DNA from 3 places in the Streptomyces sp. TLI_053 genome. Region 2 is predicted to be linked to each of the others. Evidence: riboswitches for the same ligand, from Rfam matches in the RefSeq annotation. Region 2 holds a riboswitch; each other region holds the start of a gene.
The links. A riboswitch is a leader RNA that binds a small molecule or an ion and turns the genes downstream of it on or off. The one in region 2 is predicted to bind cyclic di-AMP.
Positions count from the first base shown of each region.

Region 1: linked by a shared signal. The riboswitch ahead of BLU95_RS21240 (M23 family metallopeptidase) and the one ahead of BLU95_RS27520 (C40 family peptidase) in region 2 are both predicted to bind cyclic di-AMP.
Region 3: linked by a shared signal. The riboswitch ahead of BLU95_RS07625 (M23 family metallopeptidase) and the one ahead of BLU95_RS27520 (C40 family peptidase) in region 2 are both predicted to bind cyclic di-AMP.

Region 1 covers NZ_LT629775.1:5,230,952-5,241,053, forward strand. Annotated here, with positions in the region: gene BLU95_RS21215 (SpoIIE family protein phosphatase) at 1-723, opposite strand, end outside; tRNA gene BLU95_RS21220 (tRNA-Ile) at 915-988, shown strand; gene BLU95_RS21225 (TetR/AcrR family transcriptional regulator) at 1,128-1,694, opposite strand; gene BLU95_RS21230 (alpha/beta fold hydrolase) at 1,835-2,662, opposite strand; gene BLU95_RS21235 (YiaA/YiaB family inner membrane protein) at 2,768-3,058, opposite strand; cyclic di-AMP (ydaO/yuaA leader) riboswitch at 3,304-3,474, shown strand; gene BLU95_RS21240 (M23 family metallopeptidase) at 3,487-4,356, shown strand; gene BLU95_RS21245 (hypothetical protein) at 4,444-5,457, opposite strand; gene BLU95_RS21250 (GNAT family N-acetyltransferase) at 5,501-6,085, shown strand; gene BLU95_RS21255 (sensor domain-containing protein) at 6,211-6,936, shown strand; gene BLU95_RS21260 (hypothetical protein) at 7,234-7,962, shown strand; gene BLU95_RS21265 (GNAT family N-acetyltransferase) at 8,004-8,453, shown strand; gene BLU95_RS21270 (hypothetical protein) at 8,480-9,661, opposite strand; gene BLU95_RS21275 (hypothetical protein) at 10,070-10,102, opposite strand, start outside.
Region 2 covers NZ_LT629775.1:6,626,993-6,637,094, reverse strand. Annotated here, with positions in the region: gene BLU95_RS27535 (glycosyltransferase 87 family protein) at 32-1,462, shown strand; gene BLU95_RS27530 (hypothetical protein) at 1,538-2,494, opposite strand; gene BLU95_RS27525 (C40 family peptidase) at 2,731-3,795, opposite strand; gene BLU95_RS27520 (C40 family peptidase) at 4,060-5,214, opposite strand; cyclic di-AMP (ydaO/yuaA leader) riboswitch at 5,225-5,377, opposite strand; gene BLU95_RS27515 (C40 family peptidase) at 5,721-6,764, opposite strand; gene BLU95_RS27510 (NYN domain-containing protein) at 6,977-8,515, opposite strand; gene BLU95_RS27505 (hypothetical protein) at 8,651-8,914, opposite strand; gene BLU95_RS27500 (rhomboid family intramembrane serine protease) at 9,116-9,994, shown strand; gene BLU95_RS27495 (Lrp/AsnC ligand binding domain-containing protein) at 9,991-10,102, shown strand, end outside.
Region 3 covers NZ_LT629775.1:1,954,091-1,964,192, forward strand. Annotated here, with positions in the region: gene BLU95_RS07610 (IclR family transcriptional regulator) at 1-678, shown strand, start outside; gene BLU95_RS07615 (RidA family protein) at 821-1,237, shown strand; gene BLU95_RS07620 (DUF2470 domain-containing protein) at 1,416-2,138, shown strand; gene BLU95_RS07625 (M23 family metallopeptidase) at 2,419-3,456, opposite strand; cyclic di-AMP (ydaO/yuaA leader) riboswitch at 3,460-3,625, opposite strand; gene BLU95_RS07630 (MFS transporter) at 3,935-5,437, shown strand; gene purB (adenylosuccinate lyase) at 5,598-7,037, opposite strand; gene BLU95_RS07640 (MarR family winged helix-turn-helix transcriptional regulator) at 7,190-7,633, opposite strand; gene BLU95_RS07645 (DUF3037 domain-containing protein) at 7,763-8,179, opposite strand; gene BLU95_RS07650 (HipA family kinase) at 8,176-8,931, opposite strand; gene BLU95_RS07655 (NAD(P)/FAD-dependent oxidoreductase) at 9,327-10,102, shown strand, end outside.

The DNA of each region.
Region 1 (10,102 bases), 1.4 Mb from region 2:
GTGCCCGGAGGCCCGGACGGCGAGCGAGAGCATCGAGTGGGCGGTCGCGGCGGCCGGATCGGCGGCGCCTGCGCACGGGCCGGGGCGCACCCCGTGCGCCGCACCCCGGTCCGGGTGCCCTCCGCGTCCCGGGTGCCCTCCGCGTCCCGGCTGCTCGCCGTGCCCCGGGTGCCCTCCGGTCCCGCCCGTTCCGCCGAGCGCCCCGGTGCCCGCCCTGGCGTGCTCCAGCAGGTGGCCGAGCCGGTGCCCGCAGGCGTCCGCGAGGGTCTCCAGCACGTCCAGGTCGCGCCGGGGGACCGTCCCCCGGTGGGCGAGGGCCAGGGCGAGGACGCCCAGCGGCCGGCCGTCGACGATCATCGGCAGGGTGGCGACGGCGACCATCCCGGTGCCCATCCCGGCGTTCCGGTTCGGATAGTCGGCGCTGGTGCGTTCGGGGCTCAGCAGATAGGGACGGCGCAGCCGCAGCGCCATCGCGGCGGGCAGGTCCCCGGCCGGGTCGACCACGCTGTAGCGCTCGTGGGCCCAGTCGGGCAGGCCGTGGGAGGCCGTGAGCCGGAGCATTCCGGTGGAGTCCAGCAGGTAGAGCGCCGAGCCCTCACCGGTGATCCAGCTCGGGCCCTCGGCGAGCACGGTGCCGAGCAGTTCGGCGGCGTCCGCGCAGCCCAGCAATAAGCGGACGCAGCGCATGGCACTGCGCGCGGTGGGGCTGCTGCGCGGGTCCACGGGGATGGCCGGCCTCTCCGGTGCCTTATGGGGCAGTTAATTCTTAATACCTTATTTCTTAATCGGGTGAGGGGAGAGTCGAACGGTGTGCCCCGGGAGCCCGGGGCGCCCGGTGTGCGTGGGGCCCCGCCGGGTCCGGTACCCTTCTCCCTACGACGTGCCGCCCTGGGGGCGGTGGGTCGTAACGGCGCGGGGCTATAGCTCAGACGGTTAGAGCGCTTCCCTGATAAGGAAGAGGCCACAGGTTCAAGTCCTGTTAGCCCCACACCAGTCCGAAGGGCCCGGAGCGGTGCGCTCCGGGCCCTTCGGCGTTCCCGCCCGGACGGCCCCTGGCCCCCACCCCCCCGGGGCCTCGCCGTCCCCACCGCCCTGTCGCTCCGTGCCCGCTCCGGACCCGTCCGGGCTCAGCGGGGCCAGCCGCGCAGTCCGGCGGTCAGTACGGTGATCATCCGCTCCTGGGTCTCCCCGAGGTCCTCGGCGAGCTGGAAGGCGCCAGCCGTCGACAGCGCCGCGAATCCGTGGGCCAGCGAGCGGAACGTGCGCGCCGCGTGGATCGCCTCGGAACCCTCCAGCCCGTACCCGCGGAGCACCGCGACGATCACCCCGACCAGCCGGGCGGCTGCGTTCGACAGGTCCTCGTCCGGCCGCGGGGCCTGCGGCAGCGCGGCGTACCGGTGCGGGCGCTCGGTGGCGTAGGCGTGGTAGGCCCGCAGGACGGCGGCGACCGCCTCGTCCCCGCTCCGGCCGAGCGCCGCCCCGGCGAGCCGGTCGGCCAGTTCCTCGGTGACCCGGACGGCGACCAGTCGGCGCAGTTCGGCCAGTCCGCCGCTGACGTGCTTGTAGAGCGAGGGGGTGGCGACCTTGGCGCGGGCGGCGACGGCGGCCAGGGTGAGGGCCTCGGGACCCTGCTCGTCGATGAGGGCGAGGGCGTGGTCGACGACCTGCTCGGGGGTGAGTCCGACTCGGGGCATCGGGGGTCTCCTGGTGGGCGCGGCGGGCGTGGTGGGCGTGGTGGATCGGTGGAGGGGGCGGCGCTGGACGGCGGCGGCCGGGCGGACGGCGCGTGCGGTCCCAGGCGATCGGGCGATCGAGCGATCGAGTGATCGAGCGGTCAGGCGAGCTCGGCGAGGAAGCCCAGCAGGGCGTCGGCGGTGGCCTCCGGGTGGTCGGCCATCGGGTAGTGCCCGGCACCCTCGACCATCACCTTGCGTGCCCCGAGCGCGGCGGCCTGCCGGTCGGCGACCAGCTCCGGGTCGCCGAAGTCGGGGTCCTCGGAACCCATCACCACCAGCGCCGGGCAGTGCACGGCCGAGGTCCAGCCGAGGGGCGAGGAGTCGCCGTGCACATAGCCCCGGGTGGCGGCCCGCCGGCCCGGGGTGCGCAGCGCGGAGACCAGCCCGGCCACGTACTCCTCGTGGTCGGCGGGCTTGGGGCCGGGGAAGGCGGCCCTGCGCAGGTAGAGCCCCCAGAACGCGGGCGAGCGCACCAGCAGCGCGCCCATCGCCCGGACCACCGTCCGCTGCAGGGCGGTGGGCGGCACGTTCTCGACGAAGGCGTCGATCAGGACGATCCCGGCGACCCGCTCCGGGGCGTCCCCGGCGGCTCCGACCACGCTGGCGCCGGTGTAGGAGTTGCCCGCCAGGACGGCCCGGTCGATGCCCAGGTGGTCCAGCAGGGCGAGCACGTCTCCGGCGATCGCGGCGGGGGAGTAGTCGTCCCAGTGGATCGAGGAGTCGCCGAAGCCGCGCAGGTCCATGGTGATCACCCGGCGGCCGGCGGCGGTCAGCAGCGGGCGCAGGTGCCGGTACGCGGCCCGGCTGTCGAGCATCCCCGGGAGCAGGACGACGGGGGTGCCGTCGCCGCGCCCGGTGTCGTCGAAGGCGATCCGGCCACCGGGGAGGTCGAGGTAGCGGGTGGCGGGGGCGATGGTGCCGTTCATGGGAGCCTCCTCGGGCGGTCGTCGGCGAGTGCCGATAGCCATAAAGCTAAGGCTAATAGCCTTAGCCGTCAAGCCCTCCCGAGCGGCGGTCCGCGCCCGGGCCGGTCAGACTCCCTCCACCTTGAACGGGTCGTGCTCGGTCAGCAGCTTGTCCAGCCGGGCCTGGTCGACCCTGGTGACGAGATCGGTGGTCTCCTGCCGGTCCCGGACCACCTTGGCCAGGGTGAACGCCGAGGTGACCGTCCAGAGCAGGCCGACGGCGAGGAAGGCCCTGGTCCACGGCTCGACCGGCAGGTAGGCGATCCCGGCGCCGAGGGCGGTGCCGGAGAGGGCGAAGGACAGGACGGCCTGGATGTAGTAGGCGGCCGTGGTGCGTGACTGCATCGGTGCGCTCATGGCGCCCAGAATGGCCGCGCGGCTCCGGTCGCACATGAGTAGTCGTACTCAGATGGGAGCCCGTTCGTTGACGTCCTCTCACGTTCGGTAGTGTCAGGTGTCATCAAACGTCACAAATCGCCCATCGGACCGCGCAGCGTCCGATCCGTGTCCGGTCGTCATCAACGGATGGCTTGGAATCGGGGGGCTCTCGGATTAACGTTTGATAACGCAGCGCGGACCGCAACGCCGTACCCAGACGGCACCGTGCGCCGTCGCCTAATCCCGCCGGCCGGCCTCCGGGCAGGCCATGGGAGCCGGGGAACCATGTTCCTTGGGGTGAATCGGCAGGGTCGGGGCATCGCCCGGACCCAGCCGTAGGAGACCTTCCTGCTCCGAACCCGTCAGCTAACCCGGTAGGCGCGAAGGAAGGAAAGGAGCGCGCCTCCGTGGCGTCGACGCACACCCAGGCACACCCGTCCGGGTCCTCCACCGGCACCCAGCTGCTCGACCACCCCGGCCCGTTCGCCGGCCACGGTCCCTTCGGCGGCTCCGCCGACGAGAGCGCCCCGCCGGCCGCCGACACCAGCCGGCACCGGATGCCCCGTCAGACCCGCGGCACCGCGCCGCTGCTCGGCGTCACCGCCGTCGCCGCCACCCTGGGCGCGACCGGCTTCGCCTCCGCCACCCCGGCCGCCGCGCCCGCCGTGGAGACCCCCGACGAGACCCCGGTCGCGCTGTCCGCCGACCCCGGCCTCGCGCTCGCCGCCCGGATCCAGCAGCAGGCCGACAGCCAGCGCACCGCCGCCGAGGAGACCGCCCGGGTCCAGGCCGCCCAGGAGGCCGAGGCCAAGCGCGCCGCCCAGGTCGCCCAGCAGGAGCAGGCCCGGCGCACCGCCGAGGAGGCCGAGAAGGCCAAGCTCGCCGCCATCAAGCTGCCGGTCCGCGACTACCGGCTCTCCGCCCACTACGGCCAGAGCGCGCGCTACTGGGCGCACCTGCACACCGGCCTCGACTTCGCCGCCGACCAGGGCGAACCCGTCTACGCGGTCGGCCAGGGCACCATCACCTCGGCCGGCTGGGCCGGCGCCTACGGCTACCGGATCGTCGAGACCCTGCCCGACGGCACCGAGATCTGGTACTGCCACCTCTCCTCGATCATCAAGGGCTCCGGCAAGGTCCTCCCCGGCCAGCAGATCGGCAAGGTCGGCGCCACCGGCAACGTCACCGGCGCCCACCTGCACGTCGAGGTCCGCCCCGGTGGCGGAGCCCCGGTCGACCCGGAGACCTGGTTCGAGCAGCGCGGCGTCACCCCCTGACGCCGTCTTCCTGACCCGGCTCCCCCGAGCACGACGAGGGGCCCCGGCCGCACGGCGGCTCCAGGGGCCCCTCGCCGTGTTCCGCGCCTACTCCGGCGCCCGCTCGTCGCCGTCCGTGTCCGCGTCCGGGGCCGCGTACCCGTCGCCGTCCGTGTCCGCGTAGCCGTCCGCCGGTTCGTCGCCGTCCGTCTCCGTGAACCCGTCGCCGTCCGCCCGCTCCTCCGCCCAGGCCGCGTCCAGCCCGGCCAGATAGGCGTCGATCTCCGCCGGCCCCGGCTCCGGCGCCAGCTCCGGGAACTCCGCCACCAGCAGCTCCGGCAGCCCCGGCACCGTCCAGGTCCCGGCCAGCTCCAGCGCCGCCAGCGCCGCGGCCTCCTCGAACGCCCCGAAGTCCCCGGCCAGCTCCTCCGGCATCGGCCGGCCCAGGGCCGTCAGCTCGGCCAGGTTCCGGTAGCTGCGCCGCATCAGCCCCTGTTCCAGCAGCCGCCGCGCGCCGTCCGTGGCCATCCCGACCGCCAGCGTCCGGCCGCCGGCCTCCCAGCCCCCGTCGTCCACCGGGTCCAGCACGCCGTCCGCCTCCAGCGCCGCGAACGACGCCAGCCGCTCCTCCTCCGGCAGCTCCCGGAACCCCTCCAGCCAGGCCCGCACCGCCTCCCCGTCGGCGGTGTCCACCCCGGCCGCGCGCAGCAGCAGCGTGTACAGCCGGGGCCAGGTCACCAGGTCGGCCCGGCGCAGCAGTCCGGCCGCCACCTCGCCCTGCCACTCGGCCTCCGCGTGCAGCCGCTCCTGCCGCTTGGCGTTCAGCCGCTTCGCCGCCCGCCGGTGGTCGATCAGCAGCCGCACCGCCGCGCCGTACGCCAGCGGGTCCTGCCCCGGCTCCGGCTGGACGTACAGGTACAGGCGCTCGTACAACAGGTGCTCCACCGCGGCGGAGGTGAGTTCGGGCCAGCCGTCGTGCATCCTGCCCTCGCCCAGCTCCAGCAGCGCCAGCACCGCTCGCAGCGGGCTCTCGGCGACCGGCTCGCGGCCCTCCGCCTCCGCCCAGGCGAGCAGCTCGGCGGCCTTGGTGCGCGGGGCGAGCCGCAGGTCTTCGTCTTCCATAACCACGAACCGTAACCGCTGGTCGCGGGTAGGGTCGGGAGCCATGGTCCCCGTTCGACTCACCGGTGCCCGGCTTGCCGTGCGCGAGTTCCACCACACCCCCGAGGACGTGGCCGCGCTGCACGCCGTGTTCGGCGACCCGGAGGCCACCCGCTACCTCCCGTTCGCCCCGCGCGACCTCGAGACCTGCGCCGACCAGGTCGCCCAGTTCGTCGAGGAGGCCGAGAAGGACCACCGGGAGGTCTACCGGCTCGCCGTCACCCGCCTTTCCGACGCCGACGACCCGGCCCGCGCCGTCCCGATCGGCAACGCCGCGCTCGGTCTCGTCCCGTTCGGGGCCGCCACCATCGGCTACGCGCTGCGCCGCGACGTCTGGGGTTCCGGCTACGCGGGCGAGCTGGTCGCCCTGCTGCGCGACTTCGCCTTCGGCCCGCTCGGCGTGCACCGGCTGGAGGCCCGGGTGGACGTCGACAACGCCGCCTCGATCCGGGTGCTGGAGCGGGCCGGCTTCCGGCTGGAGGGGCGGGTCCGGCACGACTACCGGGGCCCGGGCGGCTGGCGGGACGCCCGGCAGTACGCCCTGCTCGCCGACGACCCGCCGGCCGGGAGCGCCGGGCAGGGGGGATAACCCCACCCCCGGTTCGCCGGGGAGCCGGATGTCCGGCGGGCGCGGGTTTTGACAGGCTTCAGAGGTCGGCGGGAGACGCCCGACGAGCCCGAACCGCGACCGACCCGAGGGACCGTGACCCGGCCATGAGCACCCACACCATGCAGCGCAGCGAGTACGACGCGTACGACGGCGACACCGGGCACGGCGGCGCTCACCGCACCGAGGAGCCGCCGTACGCCTGGCGGGCCCCGTTCAGCTCCTACTTCTACCGGGAGGTCGGCTACACGCTGACCGGTCTGCCGGTGGCGATCGTCGGCTTCGTCACCGCCGTGACGCTGTTCTGCCTGGGCCTCGGCACCTTCGTGACGGTGCTCGGCCTGCCGGTCCTGGCCGGTCTGACCACCGCGGCCCGGGGCTTCGGGCGGCTGGAGCGGGCCCGGGTCCGCGGCCTGCTGGCCCTGGACGTCCCCGGCCCGAAGCCGGTGCGGGCGGTCCGGCCCGGCGCCTGGGGCGCGATCACCGCCCGGCTGGCGGACGGGGCCGGCTGGAAGGCCGTGCTGTACCAGGTGGTGATGTTCCCGTGGGCGATCCTCAGCATGGTGCTGTCGCTGGTCTTCCTCTGTGTCGGCTGGACGCTCGCGTTGTACCCCGCCTACCACTGGGTGTTCGCGCGCTGGACGGACTGGCCCGGTTACCGGCTCTACGACTTCACCACCGAGTCCGGCCACTACGAGTACTACATCCAGTCGCCGCTGCAGATCGCGGGCGTGAGCTTGATCGGCCTGCTGTTCGTCCTCGTCACCCCCCAGCTGGTGCGCGGCCTGACCAACGTCAACCGCCTCGCCGCCCGCGGCCTGCTCGGCCGCTGAACCGCTCCCGCGTCTCGGAGCACCGTTCCTGATCAGGCCCGAAGTGGATGCCGGGCGAAGTCGTTCCAGGTGCTTCTGCTGCCCCATCGCTCGCACGGAGCGAGGGGGCAGCTCTGGAAGCGGGGAGTGGGAAGTCGACCTCGCCGACTTCCCGCTCCGGGGCCGGTCGCCACCGCAGCAAGGGGGCACCGGCGCCCCCGAGCGACTTCCTGTGCCACACCTCCCCGGTCGGCCTGCCGATCCCCGGCCGGCCGTCTGCGGATGCGGCCCCCGGCGGGCCGTGTTCGGATGGCCGCGATGGCCGACCGAACCTCCCCCGCCCCGGCCGCCGCCCTGGTGACCTCCCGTCCGCTGGACGAGTACTGCGGCCTCTTCGGCCTCACCCGGGCCGCGCTCGCCGGCCTCCGGGGCCCGCTGCTCGACTGCCCCGGCGGCGCCGCCGCCCTGGCCGCCGAGGCCCGCACGCTCGGCTGCCGGGTCATCGCCACCGACCCGGTGTACGCCCGGCCCGCCGACGAGATCGCCGCCCGCGCGCTGGCCGCCCGGGCGGCCATGGCCGCCGCGATGGACGCCCGTCCCGAGCTCTACCCGCCCCGCCGCCACCGCCCGCCCGAGCGCTACCTGCGCAGCTGGGACCGGGCCCGGCGGCTGTTCGCGGCCGACCGCGCGGCCCACCCCGGGCAGTACGTCGCCGCCGCGCTGCCCCGGCTCCCGTTCGCGGACGGCACCTTCGCCCTCACCCTCAGCGGCTACCTGGTCTTCGCCTACCCCGCGCTCTTCGGGCCCGAGCGGCAGCTGGCCGCGCTGACCGAGCTGGTCCGGGTCACCGCGCCCGCCGGCGAGGTCCGGGTCCATCCGCTGTTCGACGGCACGGGCCGCCGGACCGGCCACCTCGACACCGTCCGGCACCTGCTCGGCGAGCGCCGGATCGCCAGCGAGATCCGGATCCTCCCGCCGGCCACCGAAGGCGCCCGCCCGCGCCGGATGCTCGTGCTGCGCCGGGCCGGCCGGTCGGTCCAGCATTAAGTAATGGTTGAAAAGGCTTTTCAGTCCTATACTCGGAGCCCGTGACCGAGATCCTGATCATGCCGGCCGCGGCCACGGACGCCGACCGGCTCACCGCCCTGATCCAGCACTGCTCCGCCTACCGGGGGGCGTACGCGCCGATGATCGCCGGGTACCGGGTGACGCCCGAGTACCTCGCCCGGCACGAGGTCCACCTCGCCGTGCGCGCCACCGACGACCACCTGCTCGGCTTCTACGCGCTGGTCACCGAGCCGGCGGACCTCGACCTGATGTTCGTCGCCGACGAGGCGCAGGGCCTGGGCATCGGTCGCCTGCTGATCACCCACATGCTCGACCGGGCCCGCGCCCTCGGTCTCACCGGCGGCGTCAAGGTCGTCTCGCACCCGCCCGCCGAGGCCTTCTACCTGCGGATGGGCGCCGAGCGGGTCGGTACCTTCCCGGCCCGGCCCCCGATCGGATGGGACCGGCCCGAACTCCGCTTCGCGCTCTGAGACCCGGCCCCGTCGGCCGGGGCTCGTCAGCCCCGGGGCTCCGAGGCGGCTGCGGCAGGAGCGGCCGCGGCAGGGGCGTCCGCCCCGACTGCCCCGACCGCCCCGACCGCCCCGTCCGCCGCGGCCCCGTCCGCGGTCGGCCCGCCCTGCTGCTGCGGCAGGAACACCACCGGCTCCAGCCGGGAGAGGATCTTCTCGGCCAGCCAGCTGCGGTCCGAGCCGTACGGGATCCCGTCCGGCGCCATCAGCCGGCCCGCCACCGCCTCCCGCAGCCGCGGGGTCTCCTCGGCCGGCAGCCGGGACAGCAGCCCGCGCGCCGCCAGCAGCGCGTGGTACTGCTCGAAGCCGGACCGCGGGTGCTCGATCGCTTCCAGCACGCTCGGCAGGTCGCCCAGCGCAGGATCGCCCTGCATCAGCGCCAGCGCCTGGACCCGCCGCCCCTCCGAGCCGTCCGCGAACAGGTCCCGTACCTGCGCGGCCGTCAGCGCCGACCGCCGGGCGGTCGACCGGACCTCGGCCACCACCCCTTCCGGCCCGCCCGCGGGGTCGGTCGGCAGCATCGACCCGGGCAGGTCGTCGGGCTTGCCGGTACTGGTGCCCACCAGGCCCAGGTGCTGCATCGCCCGCATCCGCAGGTCGTCCGCGCCGACCCGGTCGCCCTTGCGGTCCCGGTCCTGCCCGGCCAGGAAGAGGTCCAGCGCCCGGTCCGCGTCCGAGAGCACCCGGGGCAGCGCCAGCCGGGTCAGCAGCCAGCCGGCCAGGAAGCCGAGCAGCACGAAGTAGAGGACGAGCGCGGCGGCGAACGGCGAGGCGTCCGCGCCCCCGCCCAGGACCGGAGCGAGGGTCGAGCCGAGCTGGTCGAGCCGTTCGCCGATCGAGCCGAGCTGGGTCAGGCCCACGCCCAGCAGCACCTTGGTGAGCCAGTCCGAGACCTGTTCGAGGTTGGTGTTGGGCGCGTAGGAGCCGTGCGGTTCGGCGCCCGCCGCGCCGGCGCGCACCCGGGGCACCCCGAACAGGAACCCCAGTGCCCCGCCGACCAGGGTCGCCGCGCAGGCCACCACCAGTCCGCCGCCCAGGGCCTGCCACGGATGCGGCCGCCCCAGCGAGAACAGTGCCAGCCCCAGCAGGCCCACGCCCGGGAGCGCTCCCGCCGCGGCCCGTCGAGCCGTCCGCACCGCCGCCGTACCGCCGGTCCGCCGTGTCGCCATCCGCCCGCACCCCCAGTGCCCGCAACCCCGCCCCTGCGGAGCGCGCGCCGACTCTAGGCGCCGGCTCCCTGCCGGGGCCAGCCGACTCCTAGCGGGGATGCCCGCCGGACGGTCGCGGAAACCCGGGCCGGGAACGCGGACGGCCCGCAGGCTGCTCCTCGGTGCCCGACCCGCGAGGGGCCTGGTGCCGAGGCACCGTGGATGTACCGGTGAGCCTGCGGGCCGGGTGACTGCTGGGAATTTCGCCTGCCGGGGACCGTGGGTCCCACCCTGCACAGGCAAGGGCGGCTCTAGCGAGCAGCCACCTCACACATCCTGATGGAACTCAACTCAGGATCACCTCCTTTCAGTGTGCCGCCACTCTAGGCAGCGCCCCGGAGGGAGGGCAACGGATTTATCGCCGCCGGATCAGGCGGCCTGCACCTTGTCCTTGAACAGCGA
Region 2 (10,102 bases):
ACGGAACGTCCGAGACGAACGAGGGAGCGCAGTGGAGTTGGCCCCGGCCACCGAGTCCGGTACACCCAGCGGCGCCGAGGGCTCCGGCACGGCGCTCGCCGTGCGCCGCGAGCCCGTGCAGCGCACCACGCGCCCCTCCGGCCGTTCCGGCGCGCTGCTGGCGCTCGGCGCGAGCTGGGTGGCCACCCGGACGCTGCTGCTGCTCCTGGTCACCGGCGTGCTCCGGATGCCCGGCGGGGACATCACCGCCGACGTCTGGCTGATCTACCACGGCTGGTACGGCGTCCTGCAGACCGGCACCTTCCCGCTGGACGACGTGACCTGGCAGTACCCGCCCGGCGCCGCCCTGGTGATCCTGCTGCCCGGCCTGCTGCCCTGGTCGTACCTGGTGTCGTTCTGGGTGATCTGCGGCATCGCCGACGCGCTCGCGATGGGCCTGCTGGTCCGCACCGGGCTGCGCAGGGGCCGGGCGCTGACCGGCGCCTGGGTCTGGGTGGCCGGCGTCCCGCTGCTCGGCCCGATGATCTACAACCGCTACGACGTGATCGTGACCGCGATCGCGGTGGCCGGGCTGCTGGCGCTGATCCGCCGGCCGGCGATCGGCGGTCTGCTGCTCGGGCTCGGCGGCATCGTCAAGATCTGGCCGCTGCTCGGCCTCATCGGCACCCCCTCCGGCCGCCGTACCCGGCGGTCCTGGACGGCCGCGGCCGCCACGACCGCCTCGATCGGCTTCCTGCTGGCGGCGGGGATGAACGGCGCGTTCGAGTTCCTGACGTTCCAGAAGGACCGCGGCATCGAGGTGGAGTCGGTCGGCGCGCTGCCGATCCACTTCGCCCGGATCGCCGGGAGCTGGGACGGCAAGGTGATGATGAACTACGGCTCGGTCGAGATGCTCGGGCCGTGGGTGCCGCTGGTCAGCAAGGTGATGCTGGCGGGTACCGTGCTCGGCTTCGGCTGGCTGCTGCTCTGGCGGTTCACCGCGCGCCGGCGCAACGCCGCCACCATGTACGACGCGGCGCTCGCCGCACTGCTGATCTTCACCGTGACCAGCCGGGTGATCAGCCCGCAGTACCTGGTCTGGCTGGTCGGCGCGGCGGCGGTCTGCCTGACCGTGCGCGGCACCAGCCAGCGGCCGGTGGCGCTGCTGATCCTGGCCGCGACCCCGCTGACGCTGGTGGAGTTCCCGCTGGTCTTCGGCGACGTGGTCGCCAGCAGGCCCGGCGCGATCGCCGTCCTGACCGCCCGCAACGTGCTGCTGCTGGTCGCGACCGTGCTGTCCTGCGTCCGGCTCTGGCGCTCGACCCGGCGCACCGACCGGGTGCCGGCCACCGTGGTGCTGCCCCGCGCCGAGCCGGTGCCGGCCGTCTCGTTCTCGGTGCGGCCGGGCATCGCGTACGAGCAGGACCTGCTGGACGGCATGGACCGGCCCGCGGCGCCGGCCGCGCCCGGCGAACGGCGCTGACCGGGACGACGCCGCGCCAGGGGCGGACGCGGCCCGGCGTCCGCCGGGGCGCCCCGTCCCGCCGGGGCCCGGAACTCAGCCCGCCAGGGCCCGGACCTCGGCCAGCCAGAGGCGGGTGAACCCGTCCAGCCCGAGGCCCAGCCGGTCCCGGAACAGCCCGTCCAGCCACGCCTCCCGGTCCGCGCCGGGGGCGGCCGCGCCGACGGCCCGGTAGAGCGCCACCAGGCGCTGCGGGCCGTACCGGCGGGCGATCAGGTCGCAGGCCAGCCAGGACTGCTCGTAGGCCTGTGCCAGGCCTTCCCCGCCGGCCGTGAGCGCGGCGTCCGCGGGCAGCGCGGCGGGCAGCCGTCCGGCCGTGACGTCCCGGGCCAGCTCCGGCGCGATCTGCCGGGCCGAGCGCCCGGAGTCGCGGTAGCCGGTCCAGTCGGCGACCCCCTCGGACAGCCAGAGCGGGGTCCAGGCCCGGGTGTCGGCCCGGGTCGCCACGTGCACCGCCTCGTGGGTCACCACCACCTGCCGGCCGAAGTCGCTCAGCCGCGCGAACACCCCGGGGTTGACCAGCACCCGGTCGGCCGGGGCGTGCAGGGGCGCGCCGGGCGCCGAGACGGTGACCGCGGCGAGGTCCGACCAGCCGGGCCGGTCGTCCGCCAGCAGCCGCGCGAACTGCTCCCCCGTGGCGGGCAGTTCGAGCAGCAGCCGACCCGCCCAGGCGCTGCCCCAGAGCGCCTCGACGGCGGACACCGCCCGGTCGCCGACGGCGGCCGCCGCAGCGCGCGCGGCCTGCCCCGCGCCGTCCGCGCCGTCCACGTCGTCCACCCCGAGCACCAGGCAGCGCGCCCCGGCGGCGGCCCCGACCGGGCCGAGGTCCCACAGCGGCGGCGGCCCCCCGGCGGCCTCCTCGCGTTCGATCCGCCGGCCGGCGGCGGTGCGCAGCAGCGTCAGCCGACGCGGGTGCACCACCGGCCGCTCGTCGTACCCGGTCACCGTGACGGTCAGTTCGGCGGTGGCGGTGGACCGCCCGGCCCGGTCCACCGGGCCGAGCAGCAGGTTCCGGTAGTCGGCGCGCAGCGGCAGCGGGGGCGGCCCCTCGCCCAGCGCCCGGGCCCGCCCGGCGAGCAGCGCCGAGACCTCGGCGTACTCGTCCGAGGCCGCCGAGGCGGGCCGCGCGGGGACGGCGCCGGGCAGCGACAGCTGGGCGAGGCCGCCGGCCGCGAGCAGCAGGGCGGTGCGCCGGGACGGGCCTCGGCCGCCGGCACGGTCCGGGCGGCTCAGAGCCGGATCACCCCCGAGACCGGCATGGCGTTGACGCTCTCGTAGCGCACCCGGGCACCCGGGTAGGGGGCGTGTACGATCACCCCGCCGCCGGCGTACATCCCGACGTGGTGCATGTCCCGGTAGAAGATCACCAGGTCTCCCGGCCGTGCTTCGGAGATGCCGACCCGCCGGCCGGCGTACGCCTGGGCCTGCGAGGTGCGCGGCAGGGTCACTCCCGCCTGCCGCCAGCTGTAGTACATCAGACCGGAGCAGTCGAACGCCTTGGGCCCGGTGGATCCGTAGACGTAGGGCGAGCCGATCATCCGCACCGCGGCGGCCAGCGCGGCGCCGCCGCGTTCGGAGGCGGGCGGGGTGGTGCCGAGGTCGAGCCGGTCGGTGCCGCGGGTGGCGCGCTGCTCGGCCTCGCGGGCGTCCTGGGCGGCGAGCCGGGCGCGTTCGGTGGCGCCGAGGCTGTTGAGCAGCCGCTGCGCCCTGGCGAGCCGCTGCTGGATCTGCTGCTTGCCGTCGGCCAGCGCCTTGCGGGTCTGTTCCAGCTCGGCGAGCTTCGCCGAGGCCTCGGCCCGACGCTGGTCGAGCACCCGCTGACGGCCCAGCACCTCGTGCAGGGTCTCGTTCTGCCGCTCGGCGGCCTGGTCGAGGGTGCGGGCCCGGGAGAGGTAGCCCTCCGGGTCGGTGGAGAGCATCAGCTGGACGGTCTGCGCCATGCCGCCGCCCCGGTACTCCGCGCCGGCCACGGTGGCGAGGTCGCCGCGCAGCTGGTTGAGCTCGTCCTGGGAGACGGCGATCTGCTGCTGGAGCGTGCCGGTCTCGTGCTGGAGCCGCTGCTGGGCCTCCTGGGCGGCGTTGAAGCGCTCCGAGGCCTGCTCGGCCTCGTCGTAGAGCTGCTCGACCTGGGCCTTGACGTCCTTGCGGTTCGCCGGGGCGTCGGGCGCGCCGGGAGCCGCCTGCGCGGTGCCGCCGGTCGCCACGCCCAGCGCGGTGGTGGCCGCCGCGGTGAGCACCAGCGCCCGGGCGAGCGTGTGAGCACCTGACAGCGGGGAACGGCGGTGCGCGGTCATTCGACGTCGGCTCCGATCCTGGGCCCGGACCCGCCGCCGCACCGGACCGGTCGGCTGTCGAAGCGGGCATCCGGTGGCAGACGTTAGCGAGTCAGGGCAACCGTTTCCAAACCCCTCCGAACCCGAATATTCGGTCACCGATCGGACATCAGACCGGTTCGCCCGCCGGGCCTTCCGGCGACCGGGCGACGACCGGGGGCAAAGCCGCAGGCCCGGCCTCCCCTCGGGGAGACCGGGCCTGCCGGGATTCTGCCGACCCGGGGGTCAGAGGCGCACGATGGTGTTGACCGGCATGTTGGACGCCGACTCGTAGCGGACCGACGCGCCCGGCTTCGGGGCGTGGATGACCTGGCCACCGCCGACGTAGATGCCGACGTGGTGGCGGTCGCCGTAGAAGATCACCAGATCGCCGGGCTGGGCCTGGGAGATGTCCGAGCCGATCCGGGTCCCGGCGTTGGCCTGCTCCTGCGAGGTGCGCGGCAGCGACACACCCGCCTGGGCGTACGCCCAGCCGGTGAGGCCGGAGCAGTCGAAGGAGTTCGGGCCGGTGGCGCCGTAGACGTACGGGGCGCCGAGCTTGCTCTCGGCGGCGGCGATCGCGGCGGCGGCGCGCGAGCCGTTGGCGGCCGGCGCGGCCGGCCTGGCGGGCGCCGAGGCGGCGGGAGCCGGGGAGCTCAGGTCGCTGCGGCTGGTGTCGCGGGTGGCGCGCTCGGCGTCCGCCTTGGCCTTGGCGACCTTGGCGGCCTCGGCCTTGGCGGCGTCCGCCTTGGCCTTGGCCTCGGCGGCGGCCTTCTCCTCGGCCGCGCGCAGGGCCTGGCGCTCCTGCTCGGTGAGCGTGTTGAGCAGCTGCTGGGCCTTCGCCAGCTTGCCCTGGACCTCGTCCTTGGAGGTCTTCAGCTGCTGGGTGGTGGACTCCAGCTCACCGAGCTTGGTCTGGGTCTCGGTGCGGTCCTGGTCGAGCCTGCGCTGCTGCTCCTGGAGCTCCTTCAGCGCGCCGGACTGGGTGGAGCCGGCCTGGTTGAGGGCGTCGGCCTGGCTGAGGAAGTTGTCCGGGCTGGCGGACAGCATCAGCTGGACGGTCTGCGATATGCCGCCGGTGCGGTACTGCTCGCCGGCGATCTCGGAGAGGCCGCCCTGGGCCTCCGTCACCACGGCCTGCTGGCGGGCCACCTTGTCCTGCAGCTCGGCGACCTGCTTCTGCAGCTCCTGCTGCTTGGCCTGGGCGCCGTTGTACTTCTCGGTCGCGACCTCGGCCTGCTCGTTGAGCTGGTCGACCTGCTCCTTGACCTGGTCCTTGGTCGGCGCGGGGTCGGCGTGGGCGCCGGACTGCGCGGAGAGGGCGACGGCAGCGGCGGCGAGACCGGTCATGATCGAGACCCGGGTGCGGCCGGCGGGCTTGGGACGACGATGGGACGCCACGAAGGCGGACTCCTTCTTCCTCATCCGCCTACCGGGTGAGCTGACGGGTTCGGGCGGAAGCGTGCCCTACGACGCCTCACCGTCCGCGCGAGCGGCCGACCTGGCGCCGATTCACCCCGGAGGAACGTGGTTCCCCGGCTCCGCTCCACAGCGGACCCCCGACTGCTGGGTCTGGTTCGGGCGGGCACCTGCGGCCCCGCCCGGCTGCTTCGCGAACTCGGCGGCGAACCCCACCGCCACCCAGGCTGGGTGATCGACTGTGCGAGGTTCGAAGCACGACCCTAGTAACAGATCCGTGATCCGTTCAAATCCTTGTCAGAAAAAAGCCAGAAGAATACCCAAGTTCCTTTGTGAATATGACCGAGTGTGATCACATCCCCACATCAGGCTGATCATTTCCACCTGGACGGCCTAATGCCCGACCCAAACCCCAACGCCACCCCCGGTCGGGGGTGGCGCTGATCACAGGGGCCGGAAACCGCCCCCGGGGGTGTCGTGGCGGAGCGTCAGACCCGGCGGATCGCGTTGATCGGCATGGCGTCGGCCTTCATCACCTTCACCACGTCACCGGTGTGCGGCGCGTGCACCACCATGCCGTTGCCGATGTACATACCGACGTGGCTGCGGTCGGCGCGGTAGATGATCAGGTCGCCCGGCTGCGCCTCGGCGAGGGACGGCACCCGGCTGCCGTAGTTGGCCTGCGCCTGCGAGGTGCGCGGCAGCGAGACGCCGGCCTTGGCGTAGGACCAGACCATCAGGCCGGAGCAGTCGAAGGTGTTCGGGCCGACGTCGCCCCAGCCGTACGGGGAACCCTGCTTGCTCATCGCGTTGGCGACGGCCGACCCCGCCATGCCACTGGCCTGGGGCAGGCTGGCCGGGTCGGTGCGCTCGCTGCCGCGCGAGGCGCGGTCGGACTGCTGCTGCGCCGCCTTGACGGCCGCGCGGTCGGCGGCGCTGAGCGAGTTCAGCAGCTCCTGCGCCTCGCGGAGCTTCTTGCCGACCTCGGTCTTGGACTGGTTCAGGTCCTTGGTGGTGCTGTCCAGCGAGGCCAGCACGGCGGCGGCCTCGGCCTTCTGCTGGTCGAGCCGGCGCTGCTGGTCCTGCAGCCCCTTGAGCGCCTCGGCCTGGCTGGAGCTGGCCTGCTGCACGCTGGAGGCCTTGTCCAGGTACCCGGACGGGTCGGAGGACAGCATCAGCTGGACGGACGGGTCGATGCCGCCGGTGCGGTACTGCTCGCCCGCCACCGCGGCCAGCCCCGACTGAAGCTGGGTCATCTGCTCCTGGCCGCGCGCGACCTGGTCCTGGAGCTGGTCCGCCTGCTTGCGCAGCTGGTCGGCCCGCTCCTTGGCGCCGTTGTACCGCTCGGTGGCCTGCTCGGCCTCCTCGTTCAGCTGGTCGATCTGCGCCTTGACGTCGTCCTTCTTCGGCGACGGGCTCGGCGCTGCGTGGGCGGCGACCTGGGCGGAGAGAGCGACCGCGGTCGCAGCGGCCGCGGTGAGCACGGAGACCCGCGCGCGGCTCGGCTGCTTGGGACGGCGGTGGGAGGCCAAGAGGACCGGCTCCTTCTTCCAATGGCCTCACCCGTTGGGGTGAGAATCCGGAAAATAGGTTTGACGCCAGACCCTAGTGAAGATCCACGTTTCGCGCCACTCCCACGATTGCGTGAACCTGCCGCCCGCACCCGGACTTCACGAAACCCGCACAAGACCGCAATCCCGGCGCTGACCAGCCGTCATTGCCGTCGGCCCGCACCGCGCGGGACCTACGGACGGGCCAGCCGGTTCAGCAGCAGCACCGAGGCGACGGGGCGCGCGCCGGCCTTCCGCACGCCGTCCGCGACCTCCTTGTCCGCCGACACCACCACCACCGGGCGGCCCTGCGGCTCCGCCCGGACCAGCCGGCGGATCAGCTCGTCCGCCGTCTCGCCGGTCCGGCTGAACCGCACCCGCACCCCGCGCGGCGGCGCCATGATCACCGGCACGTCGAGGTCCTGGCCGTCGAACACGCAGGTGACCTCCGCCTGGGTGCGCTGCGCCAGCATCGCCAGTCCGCCCAGCAGCCGGATCCGCTGCTGCTCCAGCGGCAGCGTCGGATAGCCCGTCTTGGTGACGTTGTAGCCGTCCACCACCAGATGGACCTGCGGGATCGCCAGCAGCTGGTCCAGCAGCGCCGGGTCGTCCTCGGCCAGCCCGCGCCGCGCCACGTCGTGCGGCGAGGCCGAACCCGGCACCACCGCCTCCACCAGGTCCGCCGGGCGGATCTGGGAGACCGGCAGCGCCAGCTCCCGCTGGAGGCCCTGGGCCGACTGGAGCACGGTGTCCAGCAGCAGCCGCAGCCGCATGTCCTCGACGCCGCGCCCCTCCCGGGCGGAGCGCCGGCCCTGCTCGGCGGAGTTCTCCAGCTCCGTGACCCGGTGCCGCAGCCGCCGCGCCTCGGTCTCCGCCGCGCCGCGCTCGGCCGCCGCCTGCGTCCTGACCGCCTCCAGCTCGGCGGCGACCTTCCGGGTCTCCGCCTGGGCCCGCCGGGTGTCGCTCTCCAGCGAACGCAGCCGCCGGCGCAGCGACTCGGCCTCCTTGCGGACGTCCTCCGACTCGGCCCGCTGCCGCTCCAGGTCGGACCGCGCCGCGGCCCGCAGCTCGGCCAGCTCCGCCTGCAGCTTCTCGACCAGCCGGGTCGCCTCGGCGACCGCGCCCTCGGTGCCGGCCCGCTCGGCCTCGTCGCCGGCCTCCGCGACCAGCCGGCTCCACCCGGCGGAGCGCACCAGATAGGCGGCCGCCGCCACGTCCATCGGGTCGGCGGCGCCCGGCACGGTGCCCGCTTCCAGGGCCCGGACCAGGTCCGGCTGACCCAGCCGCAGCCGCTCCGCTATCCGCACCCGGAAGGCCGGCTCCGCCTCCAGCGCCGCGGCCAGCGCGGTCGCCGCGTACTTGGCCCGGCGGGCGGGGGTGAACTTGGCGTACTGGCGCAGCGACTGGGGCAGTTCGCCGAGCGGCAGACCGCCGAGCGCGTCGGAGGCCAGACCGACCACCCGTCGGCGCACCCCCTCCGGGAGCGGCCGGTCCAGCGTCTCGGCGACCGGCCCCGACACCTCCGGCCCGTCCGGTCCCGCCGACGGGTCCGGGCCGCCCGCTCCGCCGTCCGCTGCCGCCGGCTCCTCACCGGCGCCGGACTCCTCGCCCGCGGGCGCCTCCGCCGGGGCCCCGGCGCCGGAGGGGGCGGCCACTGCCGCGTCCGGCGCCTGCGCGTCCACAGCGGGCTGCCGCCCCTGCGGCCCGGCGGGCTCCTTCGCTGCGTCCACCACGTCCTCGGCTCCGATCCTGGTCCAGCGGGGTACGGCCGCAGGCCGCCACCCCCGTCACACTCCGCGCGTTCTCTCTGTATTGTCCCGTGCGGCGGGCGGCCACGCCGCTCACCGCCCACCGCACGGACCGGGCGGTCAGCCCTGCCCGGGAGCGCCGTCCGCGCCGTCCGCGCCGGGACGGGCCACCAGCTCGACCTGGTCCACGGCGTTGCACCAGCGGCAGCGCACCGACTCCACGGTCTCGCTGAGCACCTGGGTCTCCTCGACCTTGGACTCGCCGGCCAGGTCGAAGTGCAGGAACTCGGTCACCCGGGCGGTCCGGGTCACGTCGAAGCGGGTCAGGTTTCCGCAGAGCGTGCAGCGCCAGCGCGTCTCGGCGGTCAGAGCGGGGACGGTCATCGGGGGTCCTCTCGGGTGGTCCCGGAACGGGCTCAGGCGCTCCCCCCGGAGCCCCGGCGTCGGCGGCGGGAGGCGGGAATGCCCGCCCCAAGCCTATTGCCTGGGGCAACCTTCCCGGCCACCGGCCGAGCACTCCCGGGCGGTAGCCCACCTGCCGTAACCACGCGGTGCCCGCCCGGAACCGGGGGGATGCTGGAGCCCATGGCGATCCCGGTCCCCCACCCCGGCGCGCACCGCGGCCGACCGGCCGCCGCCGCTCCGGCCGTCTGCTACGCGCTGATCGCGCTGAACACCGCGGTCTTCCTGCTCGGACCGGCCGCGGGGCTCAACCCCCTCTACGGCCGGGACCAGGTCCGGGTCTGCGCCGAGCAGCGCTACGAGCAGCGCTGGGGGGCCGTCCCCGCCGAGCTCCTGACCGGTCACCCGCTGACCGCGGACCAACTTGCCGAGGCCCCCGAGCCGGTGCCCGGCTGCCCGGCCTCGGCGACCCCCGGCAAGCACCCGGCGCTGTCCGTGCTCAGCGCGCTCTTCCTGCACGCCGGCTGGCTGCACCTGCTCGGCAACCTGCTCTTCCTCCACGTCTTCGGCCCCACCGTGGAGCGACGGCTCGGCCGCCCCCGGTTCCTCCTCTTCTATCTGGCGGCCGGCGCGCTGACCACCTACGGCTTCGCCCTGGCCGAGGCGCACTCGGCGGACTCGACCCGGGTGCTGATCGGCGCCTCGGGGGCGATCTCCGCCGTGCTCGGCTCCTACCTGCGCTTCCACCCGCACGCCCGGGTCACCACGCTCGTCCCGCTGCTGCTCTTCCTGCCGCTGCGGTTCCCGGCCTGGCTGGTCCTGGGCCTCTGGTTCGCGCTCCAGTGGTGGTCGGTGCACTCCGCCGGACCGGGGGTGGCGTACCTGGTGCACGTGATCGGCTTCGTGGCGGGCTTCCTCTACGCCTGCACCCTGGCCGAGCGCCGCACCCGCCCCCGCCGGACCCTCCGCCGCCCCACCCGCCCGGGCCGCCCCCGCCCCCGCGACGCCGTGACCGACGCCCGCTACCCTGGCGGCACCTCACAAAGGAGTACGCCACCGTGATCACCGCCATCGTCCTGATCAAGACCAGCGTCGACCGCATCCCGGAGATCGCCGAGGCGATCGCCGCCATCGAGGGCGTCAGCGAGGTCTACTCGGTGACCGGCGGCT
Region 3 (10,102 bases), 4.7 Mb from region 2:
TTGGCCGAGGTGCTCGGTGTGCACAAGACGACCGTGCTCCGACTGCTGCAGAGCCTCGAGGAGGAACGGTTCGTCTACCGCGACGCCGGATACCGCTACCACCTGGGCGCCGGCCTGTTCGCGCTCTCGGGGCTCGCTCTGGAACAGCGCGGGGTCCGCCGGATCGCCGCACCGTACCTCGCCGAACTCAACGCCGGCACCGGCCAGACCGTGCACCTGGCCGCGTACGAGGGTGGCGAGGTGGTCTACATCGACAAGTACGACTCCCGGCACCCGGTGCGGATGTACTCGCGGATCGGCCTCCGGGCCGCGCTGCACAGCGCCGCGGTGTCCAAGGTGCTGCTCGCCGACCTGCCCGCGCCCGAACGGCGGCGGGTGGTGGCCGGCATCGACTTCACCCCGCACACCGCGCGCACCCTCACCACACCCGAGGCGCTGCTGGCCGAGCTGGAGAAGGTCGCCGCCCAGGGCTGGGCGCAGGACCACGCCGAGCACGAGTCGTTCATCAACTGCGTGGCCGCGCCGATCCGCGACGCCAGCGGCCGAGTGGTCGCCGCCGCCTCGATCTCCGTCCCGGACGTCGTGCTCCCCTACGAGCAGGTGCTGGAGCTGCTGCCCCAACTGCTCGCCACCGCACGGGCGATCTCCGCCGACTGCGGCCAGCCCCCGCGCCACTGACCACTCCGCACCCCGCACCCCGCATCCCCGACCACCCCACGCCACGCCACGCACCAAGCCCGAAGGCCCGAAGGCCCGAAAGCCCCGAAGCACGCACCACAGCACCACAGCACCACCCACCCCACCGAGGAAGCGAGCACGCATGAGCGTCCAGAACGACAAGACCGAGATCCGTACCGACGGCGCCCCCGCCCCGGCCTGGATGTTCTCCCAGGGCGTCCGCAAGGGCCCGATCCTCCAGGTGTCCGGCCAGGGCCCGCAGGACCCCGCCACCGGCGAGTACCTCCACCACAGCGACGTGAAGGCACAGACCCGCCGCACCCTGGAGAACGTCAAGGCGATCGTCGAGGCGGGCGGCGCGACCGTCGAGGACGTGGTGATGTTCCGCGTGTACCTCACCAAGCGCGCCGACTTCCCGCTGATGAACGAGGTCTACGCCGAGTTCATCGAGGAGAACATCCCGCCGGGCGGCGTGAAGCCCTGCCGGACCACGATCTTCTGCGAGCTCCCGCAGGAGCCGATGCTGGTCGAGATCGACGCCCAGGCGGTCGTCGCCTGACCCGCGCGCACCACCCGCACCGCAAGGGCCCCGATCCCGGCACACAAGCCGGGTCGGGGCCCTTCGCGCATGGCCGGTTCCGCCCCACCCCGACGACACCTTGCCCTCTCCCCCTCCAATGATTAGGTTAGGCTCACCTAACTACAAGGTCAGCTCGTCCGCCGGAGGTCCCGATCCCATGAGTCCGCACCCGCAGCACGATGCCGAGATTCCCGAGCCCACCGCCGCCGAGCGCATCGGCAGCCTGCTGACCGCCACCTCCTCGGTGGTCCTCCGCGCCGGCGGCGAGCAGCACGAACTCTCCACCCCCGTCTCGGTGCACGGCTCCCGGCTCCGGCTGCGCGCGCCGCTCGACTCCCCGGTGACCTCCGCCGCCGCCCGCGAGCAGGACGGCCTCGCCGTCGTGCTCGACCTCACCGACATCGCCCCGGTGGCCGTGCGCGACCGGGTGCGCGGGCGGCTCACCCTGGCCGGCCGGCTCCACCTCGCCCACCTCGCCGACGACGGCCTCAGCGTGCACCTGCGCCTGGACGTCGCGCACGCCGTGCTCTCGACCCCGTACGGCACCACCGCGATCACCGGCGCCGACCTCGCGGCGGCCGCCCCCGACCCGCTGGCCCGCTACGAAGCCGGACTGCTCACCCATCTGGCCGACGACCACCCCGACGCGCTCGCCGTGCTCACTCGGCTGCTCGACCCGGCGCTGCTCGCCGACCGCCCCGAGGTCCGCCCGCTCGCGCTCGACCGGTACGGCCTGGTGCTCCGCCTGGACCACCCGCACGGCCACCGCGACGTCCGCCTGGTCTTCATCGAACCGGCCCGCGACGCGGACGAGTTCGGCCACCGGGTGCACCAACTGCTGTCCGCCGCCGAGCAGGAGCCGGCCACCCACCGGTCCTGAACCCAACGGAAGCGCGAACCAGCCCGCCCGACAGCGGAACTGACCCGATATCGGTTCGCCCCGCCCCGCTCCTCCCCACCCTCGAGCCCCGCCACAACGACGGCCGGCCCGGCCCACGAGAGAGTTCTCGTGAGCCGGGCCGGCCGGCAGGACGGGCGTGTCCCGCGCCCGTCAATCCACTCGGGTGCGGCGTCCACCCGGTCCAGCGGTCACCCGACATGACCATTCCGGGAGGTCGTTTCGCCCCGCACCCGGCGGTGGCAGATGATCCGACCGAAGGTCAGATCGCGACGCCGTGCGCCCGCAGGTAGGCGATCGGGTCGATGTCCGAGCCGTACTCCGAACCGGTGCGGATCTCGAAGTGCAGGTGCGGGCCGGTCACGTTGCCGGTCGCACCGGAGAGGCCGATCTGCTGGCCGGCGGTGACGGTCTGACCGATGGAGACGCCGATCGAGGACAGGTGCGCGTACTCGGCGTACTTGCCGTCGGCGAGCTTGATCTCGACCTCGTTGCCGTAGGCGCCGCCGTTGCCGGCCTTCACCACGGTGCCGGCCGCGACGGCGCGCAGCGGGGTGCCGGTGGCAGCGACGAAGTCGGCGCCGGTGTGGTGGCCGGAGGCCCACATCGAGCCGGCCACACCGTAGGCGGTGCCGAGCTTCGGGTTGGCCAGCGGGGCGAAGAAGCCGGAGGTGGCGGCGGCCGGGGCCGGAGCGGCCGGCTTCGCGACCGGGGCGACGACGGCCTGAACGGCCGGCTTGGCGGCGGGCTTGGCGGCCGGAGCGGCCGGCTTCTCGGCCGGAGCGGTCGGCTTGGCCGGCTTCACGGAGTCCTGCGAGGTCTGCGCCTTGGCGGCGGGGGCGGCCGGCTTGGCGGCCTCGGCCGGAGCGGCCGGCTTGGCGCCCTCGGCGGCCTTGGTGCCGAGCGCGAGCTGCTGACCCGGGAAGATGAGGTTCGGGTTGGCACCGATGACCGAGCGGTTGTGCTCGAACAGCGCCTTCCAGCCACCCTCGACGTTCTTCGCGTCGGCGATCTTCGACAGGGTGTCCCCACCGACGACCTTGTAGTCGGCCGGAGCGGCCTCGGCGGCGGGAGCGGCCGGGGCGGCCGGGGCGTTCTCGGCAGCGGCCGGGGCGGCGTCGACGCTGGCGGCGCCGGTCCAGGTGCTGCTCTGGTGCGTGTGCCCGGCGGCCGGGGCCTCGTGGGCCTGGGCGGTGACGGTGGTCACCAGCGGGAGGGCGAACGCGGCGCCGGTGACGGCGGTGGCGATGCCGATGCGGACGGCGCGGGGCATGGCGATACGACGAGCCTGTGCGGGCATGGAAGCTGTCCTCTCCGACGCCTGCGAGGTGAGCTGTCGGGTTCGGGCTGGAGTTGCCCGGCCGCAGAGAAATGCGGCTTCACCCCAAGCCGGACCGTCAATTCGGGTCCGGCGACTTACCTGTGGGTCCCCCGCTCCTGCCGTACAGAGTTCGTTGCGAACCACCGGGCAGCGGCAGGACTAGGCGTTCCACCCGGTGGCCACCCGGGCTGACGCCGGGCGGTCGCTGAACTAAAACCCATCCGTTCGGGTGAAGCAATGTCGATCTCCGGAACCCGGGACCAAAGTCCGGAACACCGTGACGCTCCGCATGAAAGGCATGCACAGTAAGCACACAATCCATTCACCGAGTGCACGTGATCCACCACCCTGCGCCGATGTCGTCATCAGTGCGCACACGATCACTCACGGAACGGACATCTCCGACACACCCCCGGTGACCCTTGTCACGTCGGCCCCACGAGCCCCACCATGGGCCGTGACCACCACCGATGCCGGCACCCTGCGGTTGGGCACCGCACAGGGACGCTGGGTACTTCTGGCGACCGTGCTCGGCTCCAGCATGGCGATGCTCGACGGAACCGTCGTGAACGTCGCACTGCCCCGGATCGGCACCGATCTCGACGCCCGGCTCGACGCCCTGCAATGGACGCTGAACGCCTATCTGCTCACCCTGGCGGGCCTGATCCTGCTCGGTGGCGCGCTCGGCGACCGGTACGGGCGGCGCCGGATCTTCCTGCTGGGCGTCGTCTGGTTCGCCGTCGCCTCGGCCGCCTGCGCCGCCGCGCCGACCATCGAGGTGCTGATCGCGGCCCGTGCCGTGCAGGGCATCGGCGGGGCGCTGCTCACCCCCGGCTCGCTGGCGATGCTCCAGGCGGTGTTCCGTCCGGACGACCGCTCGGCGGCGGTCGGCCTCTGGTCCGGCCTCGGCGGGGTGTCGGCGGCGGTGGGCCCGTTCCTCGGCGGCTGGCTGGTGGACGGCCCGGGCTGGCGCTGGATCTTCCTGCTGAACCTGCCGCTGGCCGCGACGGTGATCGCGGTCGCGGCCCGGCACGTCCCGGAGAGCCGGGACGAGAGCTCGACCGGGCGCTTCGACGTGCTCGGCGCGGTCCTGGCCGCCCTCGCGCTCGGCTCGATCACCTATGCGCTGACCGCCGCCGGGAGCGGTCTCTCCGCCACCGTCTGGGTCACCGGCACGGCCGGGCTCCTGCTCGGCGCCGCCTTCGTCCTGGTCGAGCGCCGCACCCCGGAGCCGATGCTGCCGCTGGGACTGTTCTCCTCACGGCTGTTCACCGCCGTCAACCTGGTCACCCTCGCCGTGTACGCGGCGTTCAGCGGGGTCTTCTTCCTGCTGGTCGTGCAGCTGCAGATCGTCTCCGGCTTCTCCCCGCTGGTCTCCGGACTCGCCCTGGTGCCGATCACCGTGATCATGCTGGCGCTCTCCGCCCGGGCGGGGCGGCTGGGCAAGCGGATCGGCCCGCGGCTGCCGCTCACCGTCGGCCCGCTGCTGTGCGCGGCGGGCGTGCTGCTGATGCTGCGGATCGGGCCCGACGCCTCCTACTGGACGGACGTACTGCCCGCCGTCGCGGTGATGGGGAGCGGGATGGTGCTGCTGGTGGCACCGCTGACCGCGACCGTGCTGGCGGCGGTCGAGGTGCGGCACGCGGGCATCGCGAGCGGGGTCAACAACGCCGCGGCCCGGGCGGCCGGTCTGCTGGCGGTCGCCGCGCTGCCCTCGCTCGCGGGTCTGAGCGGCGACGCCTACCAGGTGCCCTCGGCGGTCGACTCCGCCTTCCGCACCGCGATGCTGATCTGCGCCGGGCTGCTCGTGGCGGGCGGGCTCACGGCTCTGGCCACCGTCCACGGCAACGTCCTGGCCCCGGAGGACCACCACCCGGTGGCCGAACCGGACTGCCGCTACGCCTGCGGCACCAACGCCCCGCCGCTCGACCCCGGCCACTCGGCCCCGGAACAGGGCTGAGCCCCGTCGGCGGAAGCCCGGACCCCCGAACAGGGCTGGACCCCGCCGGCGGACCCCCGAACAGGGCCGAACCCCGTCGGCGGAAGCCCGGACCCCCGAACACGCCGAGGGCCCCGCCGCCCGAACGGCGACGGGGCCCGGTGACCGGGGTGGACAACCGTCAGAGGATGTCGCCCGGCGCGTACTTGGCGGCCTCCGGGTACGCGGCCGCGACGGCCTCGACCTGGCGGACGACCTCGGCGACCTGGGCACCGGCCGCACCGGTGAAGGACAGCCGGTCGGCGAGCAGCGCGTCCAGCCCGGCCCGGTCCAGCGGGATCCGGTCGTCGTTCGCCAGCCGGTCCAGCAGCTCGTTCTCCCGGGCGCCGGCGCGCATCGCGAGCGCGGAGGCGACGGCGTGCTCCTTGATCACCTCGTGCCCGGTCTCCCGGCCGACGCCCGCGCGCACCGCGCCCATCAGCACCTTGGTGGTGGCCAGGAACGGCAGGTAGCGGTCCAGCTCGGCCTCGACGACGGCGGGGAAGGCGCCGAACTCGTCGAGGACGGTCAGGAAGGTCTCCAGCAGGCCGTCGAACGCGAAGAAGGCGTCCGGCAGCGCGACCCGGCGGACCACCGAGCAGGAGACGTCACCCTCGTTCCACTGGTCGCCGGCCAGCTCGCCGGTCATCGACGCGTAGCCGCGCAGGATCACGGCGAGGCCGTTGACGCGCTCGCAGGAGCGGGTGTTCATCTTGTGCGGCATCGCGGAGGAGCCGACCTGGCCCTCCTTGAAGCCCTCGGTCACGAGCTCGTGACCGGCCATCAGACGGATGGTCTTGGCCAGGCTGGACGGCGCGGCGGCCAGCTGGACGAGGGCGGTCAGCACCTCGAAGTCCAGCGAGCGCGGGTAGACCTGGCCGACACTGATCAGCACGTTGTCGAAGCCCAGGTGGCCGGCGACCCGGCGCTCCAGCTCGGCGAGCTTCTCGGTGTCGCCGCCGAGCAGGTCCAGCATGTCCTGGGCGGTGCCGACCGGGCCCTTGATCCCGCGCAGCGGGTAGCGGGCGATCAGCTCCTCCAGCCGGCGGAAGGCGACCAGCAGCTCGTCCGCGATCGACGCGAAGCGCTTGCCGAGGGTGGTGGCCTGCGCGGCCACGTTGTGCGAGCGGCCCGCCATGACCAGCTCGGCGTGCTCGGCGGAGAGCCGGCCCAGGCGGACCAGCACGGCGACCGTGCGGTCGCGCACGTGCTCGAGGGACTGCCGGATCTGCAGCTGCTCGACGTTCTCGGTCAGGTCCCGGGAGGTCATGCCCTTGTGGATCTGCTCGTGGCCGGCGAGGTCGCTGAACTCCTCGATCCGGGCCTTCACATCGTGCCGGGTGACCCGCTCACGGGCGGCGATGGACGCGAGGTCGACCTGGTCGATCACCCGCTCGTAGTCGGCGACGGCGGTGGCGGGCACCTCGACGCCGAGGTCCTGCTGGGCCTTCAGGACGGCGAGCCACAGGTGGCGCTCGAGGACCACCTTGTGCTCGGGGGACCACAGCTGGGCCAGGGTCGCCGAGGCGTACCGGGAGGCCAGGACATTGGGGATCTGGGGCTTCGCGCTCACGCTTCGCAAGCCTAACAGCCGAGGTCAGCCGGACCCGCGCCGGACCGGCCCACCGCGACCGGCGGGCGACCGGCGGGCGATCGGCCCCGCCCCGGGGAGCGGCTGCGGCGACCCGCCGACCGGCTGCCGGTGCCGGCTACCGGTGTCCTCCTGCCCGTGTCCTACTGCCGTCCGCTGAGGACCGGCAGCACCTGGAGGCAGATCGAGTGCAGCGCGCTCCGCTGCTCGTCGCTGAGGGTCTCGAAGGACTGGTGGGTCCGGCTCATCTCGCCGCGGACGAGTGCCAGGATCTCCCGGCCCTGCTCGCTGATGACCACGATCTTGACCCGCCGGTCCCCCGCCGAGGCCTCCCGGCGGGCCAGGCCCAGGGCCTCGAGGCGGTCGACGATCCCGGTCACGTTGGAGGCGTCGCAGCCGAGCCGCCCGGCCAGCGCGCGCATCGGCACCGGCTCCTGGACGGCACCGAGCGCCTTGGCCTGCGAGGAGGAGAGACCGTGCCTGGCGGCGGCGGCCGCGAAGTCCTGGAAGTACGCGGCACCGACGGCGGCCAGCGCCTCCATCAGCTCGGCGTTGGTCGGTACGGTCGTGGTCGCTGTCGAACCCATGAGGTCAGCCTACGACCGAGTGCTTCATTATCTCAAGCTTTGATCACGGCAAAGATCCGGCAGTCAACCGCAGCACCGGTCCCGAACCCCTGCCCTGGCCCGCCCCGAACCCCGGCTCGAGCCCGTGCCTCAGAGCACCAGCTGGTCGAACAGCCGGCGCAGCTCGGTCTCCGGGTCCGAGGTCAGCCCCGTGTGCACCGGCCCCGGCTGCACCACCGCGCTGCGCGGTGCGGTCAGCCAGCGGAACCGCTGCCCCGGGTTGTCCGACGCCGCCGGACCGGCCTGCGGCCCGCCCTCGCAGACCGCCTCGATCCCCTGCAGCGCCCGCCGCACCCCGGACACGTCGGCCACCGGGTCCAGCGCCAGCAGCCGCGCCTGGTCCAGATGGGTCCGGGCGGCCAGGTGGGCGCTCTGCCGGCAGTACAGCAGCACACCCACGTTGACGCACTCACCGCGCTCCACCCGGGGCACCGCCCGGATCACCGCGTACTCGTAGTCGTGCAGCTCGGCGACGGCCGGCAGGGCCGACCGGATCGGCTCGGTCATACGGACACCTCCGGCAGCCAGTCGCGCGGACCGGCCAGTCGCTCGGTCAACTGGGTGCGGTACGCCGCGCGCACCGCCTCGGGCGTGTCGAAGCCGGGTTCGTCCACCAGCCAGACGTCGGGGATCAGCGCCACCGCCTCCTCGATCGCCGCCTCGGCCAGCGGTGCGAGCGCCTTGTCGGCGGCGAGCAGGTCCGGCTCGGCGCGCAGCAGCGCGTGGTCGGAGGCGTCGTACGGCCGGCGGGTCCAGGCGGCGGCACCGGCCCAGTTGTGGTGGAAGATCAGGCTCGCGCCGTGGTCGATGAGCCGCAGTCCACCGGTGGCGACCAGCAGGTTGGGATTGCGCCAGGAGCGGTCCACGTTGCCGATGAGGGCGTCGAACCAGAGCACCTGCCCGGCCAGCCCGGCGTCCACGTCGAAGCAGAGCGGGTCGAAGTTGAGCGCGCCGCTGACGAAGGCCATGCCCAGGTTGAGGCCGCCGCTGGCGCGCATCTGGTCCTGGATCTGCGGGTCCGGCTCACTGCGGGCCAGCACCGGGTCCAGGTCCACGGTCACCAGCTCGGGCACCGGCAGACCGAGCCGCCGGCCGAGTTCCGCGGCCAGCACCTCCGCCACCAGCGCCTTGCGGCCCTGTGCCGCGCCGACCCATTTCAGCGCGTACAGCCGCCGGTCGTCGGCCTCGACCAGGCCCGGCATCGAGCCGCCTTCTCGCAGTGGCGTCACATATCGGACCGCCGTCACCTCGGGGAGCACGGCGGACAGCCTATCGGGCATATGCACGGGGCGGGTGTCGCTCGGCCGCCGGCCCACCCGGGTCGCCCCCCACGACAGCCCCGCCCGACCCGGATCGTCCCTACGACAGCCCCGCCCCGCCCGGGATGTGCCCCGACGACCGCCCCCGCTCCCCCGCCCGGGTCGCCCCGGTGGCAGCCCCCGCCGCCCCGTGCGAACGTGGCGGACAGTAGCCGGGGAACGCCACGGCCACCACCCGCAACCGGCCACGACCCGCATCGGCCATGACCCGCACCACCGCACTCGCACCGCCGCACCCGCACCGCCACCGCCGCACCCACCGAGGACCGCGCCGTGGCGGACGCCCGCGGCGGCACGACCCGCGGCGGAACGACCTGCACTGTGAGGGACGCACGATGGAACGAGCCCGGATCCTGATCGTGGGCGGCGGCTTCGCCGGACTGGAGTGCGCGCGCCGACTGGAGCGCAAGCTCTCCCCCGCGGAGGCGGAGATCTCCCTGGTCACCCCGTTCAGCTACCAGCTCTACCTGCCGCTGCTGCCGCACGTGGCGGCCGGTGTGCTCACACCGCAGTCGGTGGCCGTCTCACTGCGGCGCTCGCTGCGCCGCACCCACATCGTCCCCGGCGGCGCGATCGGGGTGGACCCCGCCGCCAAGGTCTGCGTGGTGCGCAAGATCACCGACGAGGTGGTGGCGCAGAAGTACGACTACCTGGTGCTGGCCCCCGGCAGCGTCACCCGCACCTTCGACATCCCCGGCCTGACCGACTACGCGCGCGGCATGAAGACCCTCGCCGAGGCGGCCTACGTCCGTGACCACGTGATCGCCCAACTGGACCTCGCCTCGGCCACCCCGGACCAGCGGGAGCGCGAATCCCGGCTCCAGTTCGTGGTGGTCGGCGGCGGCTACGCCGGCACCGAGACCGCCGCCTGCCTCCAGCGCCTCACCACCGCCGCCGCCCACCGCTACCCGAGGCTGGACGCCCGGCAGATCAAGTGGCACCTCATCGACATCGCCCCCAAGCTGATGCCCGAGCTCGGCGACGCCCTCGGCACCGCCGCCCTGGAGGTACTGCGCGAGCGCGGCATCGAGGTCTCGCTGGGCGTGTCGGTGGCGGAGGTCGGCGCCGAGTCGGTGAAGTTCACCGACGGCCGGGTGCTCCCCTGCCGGAC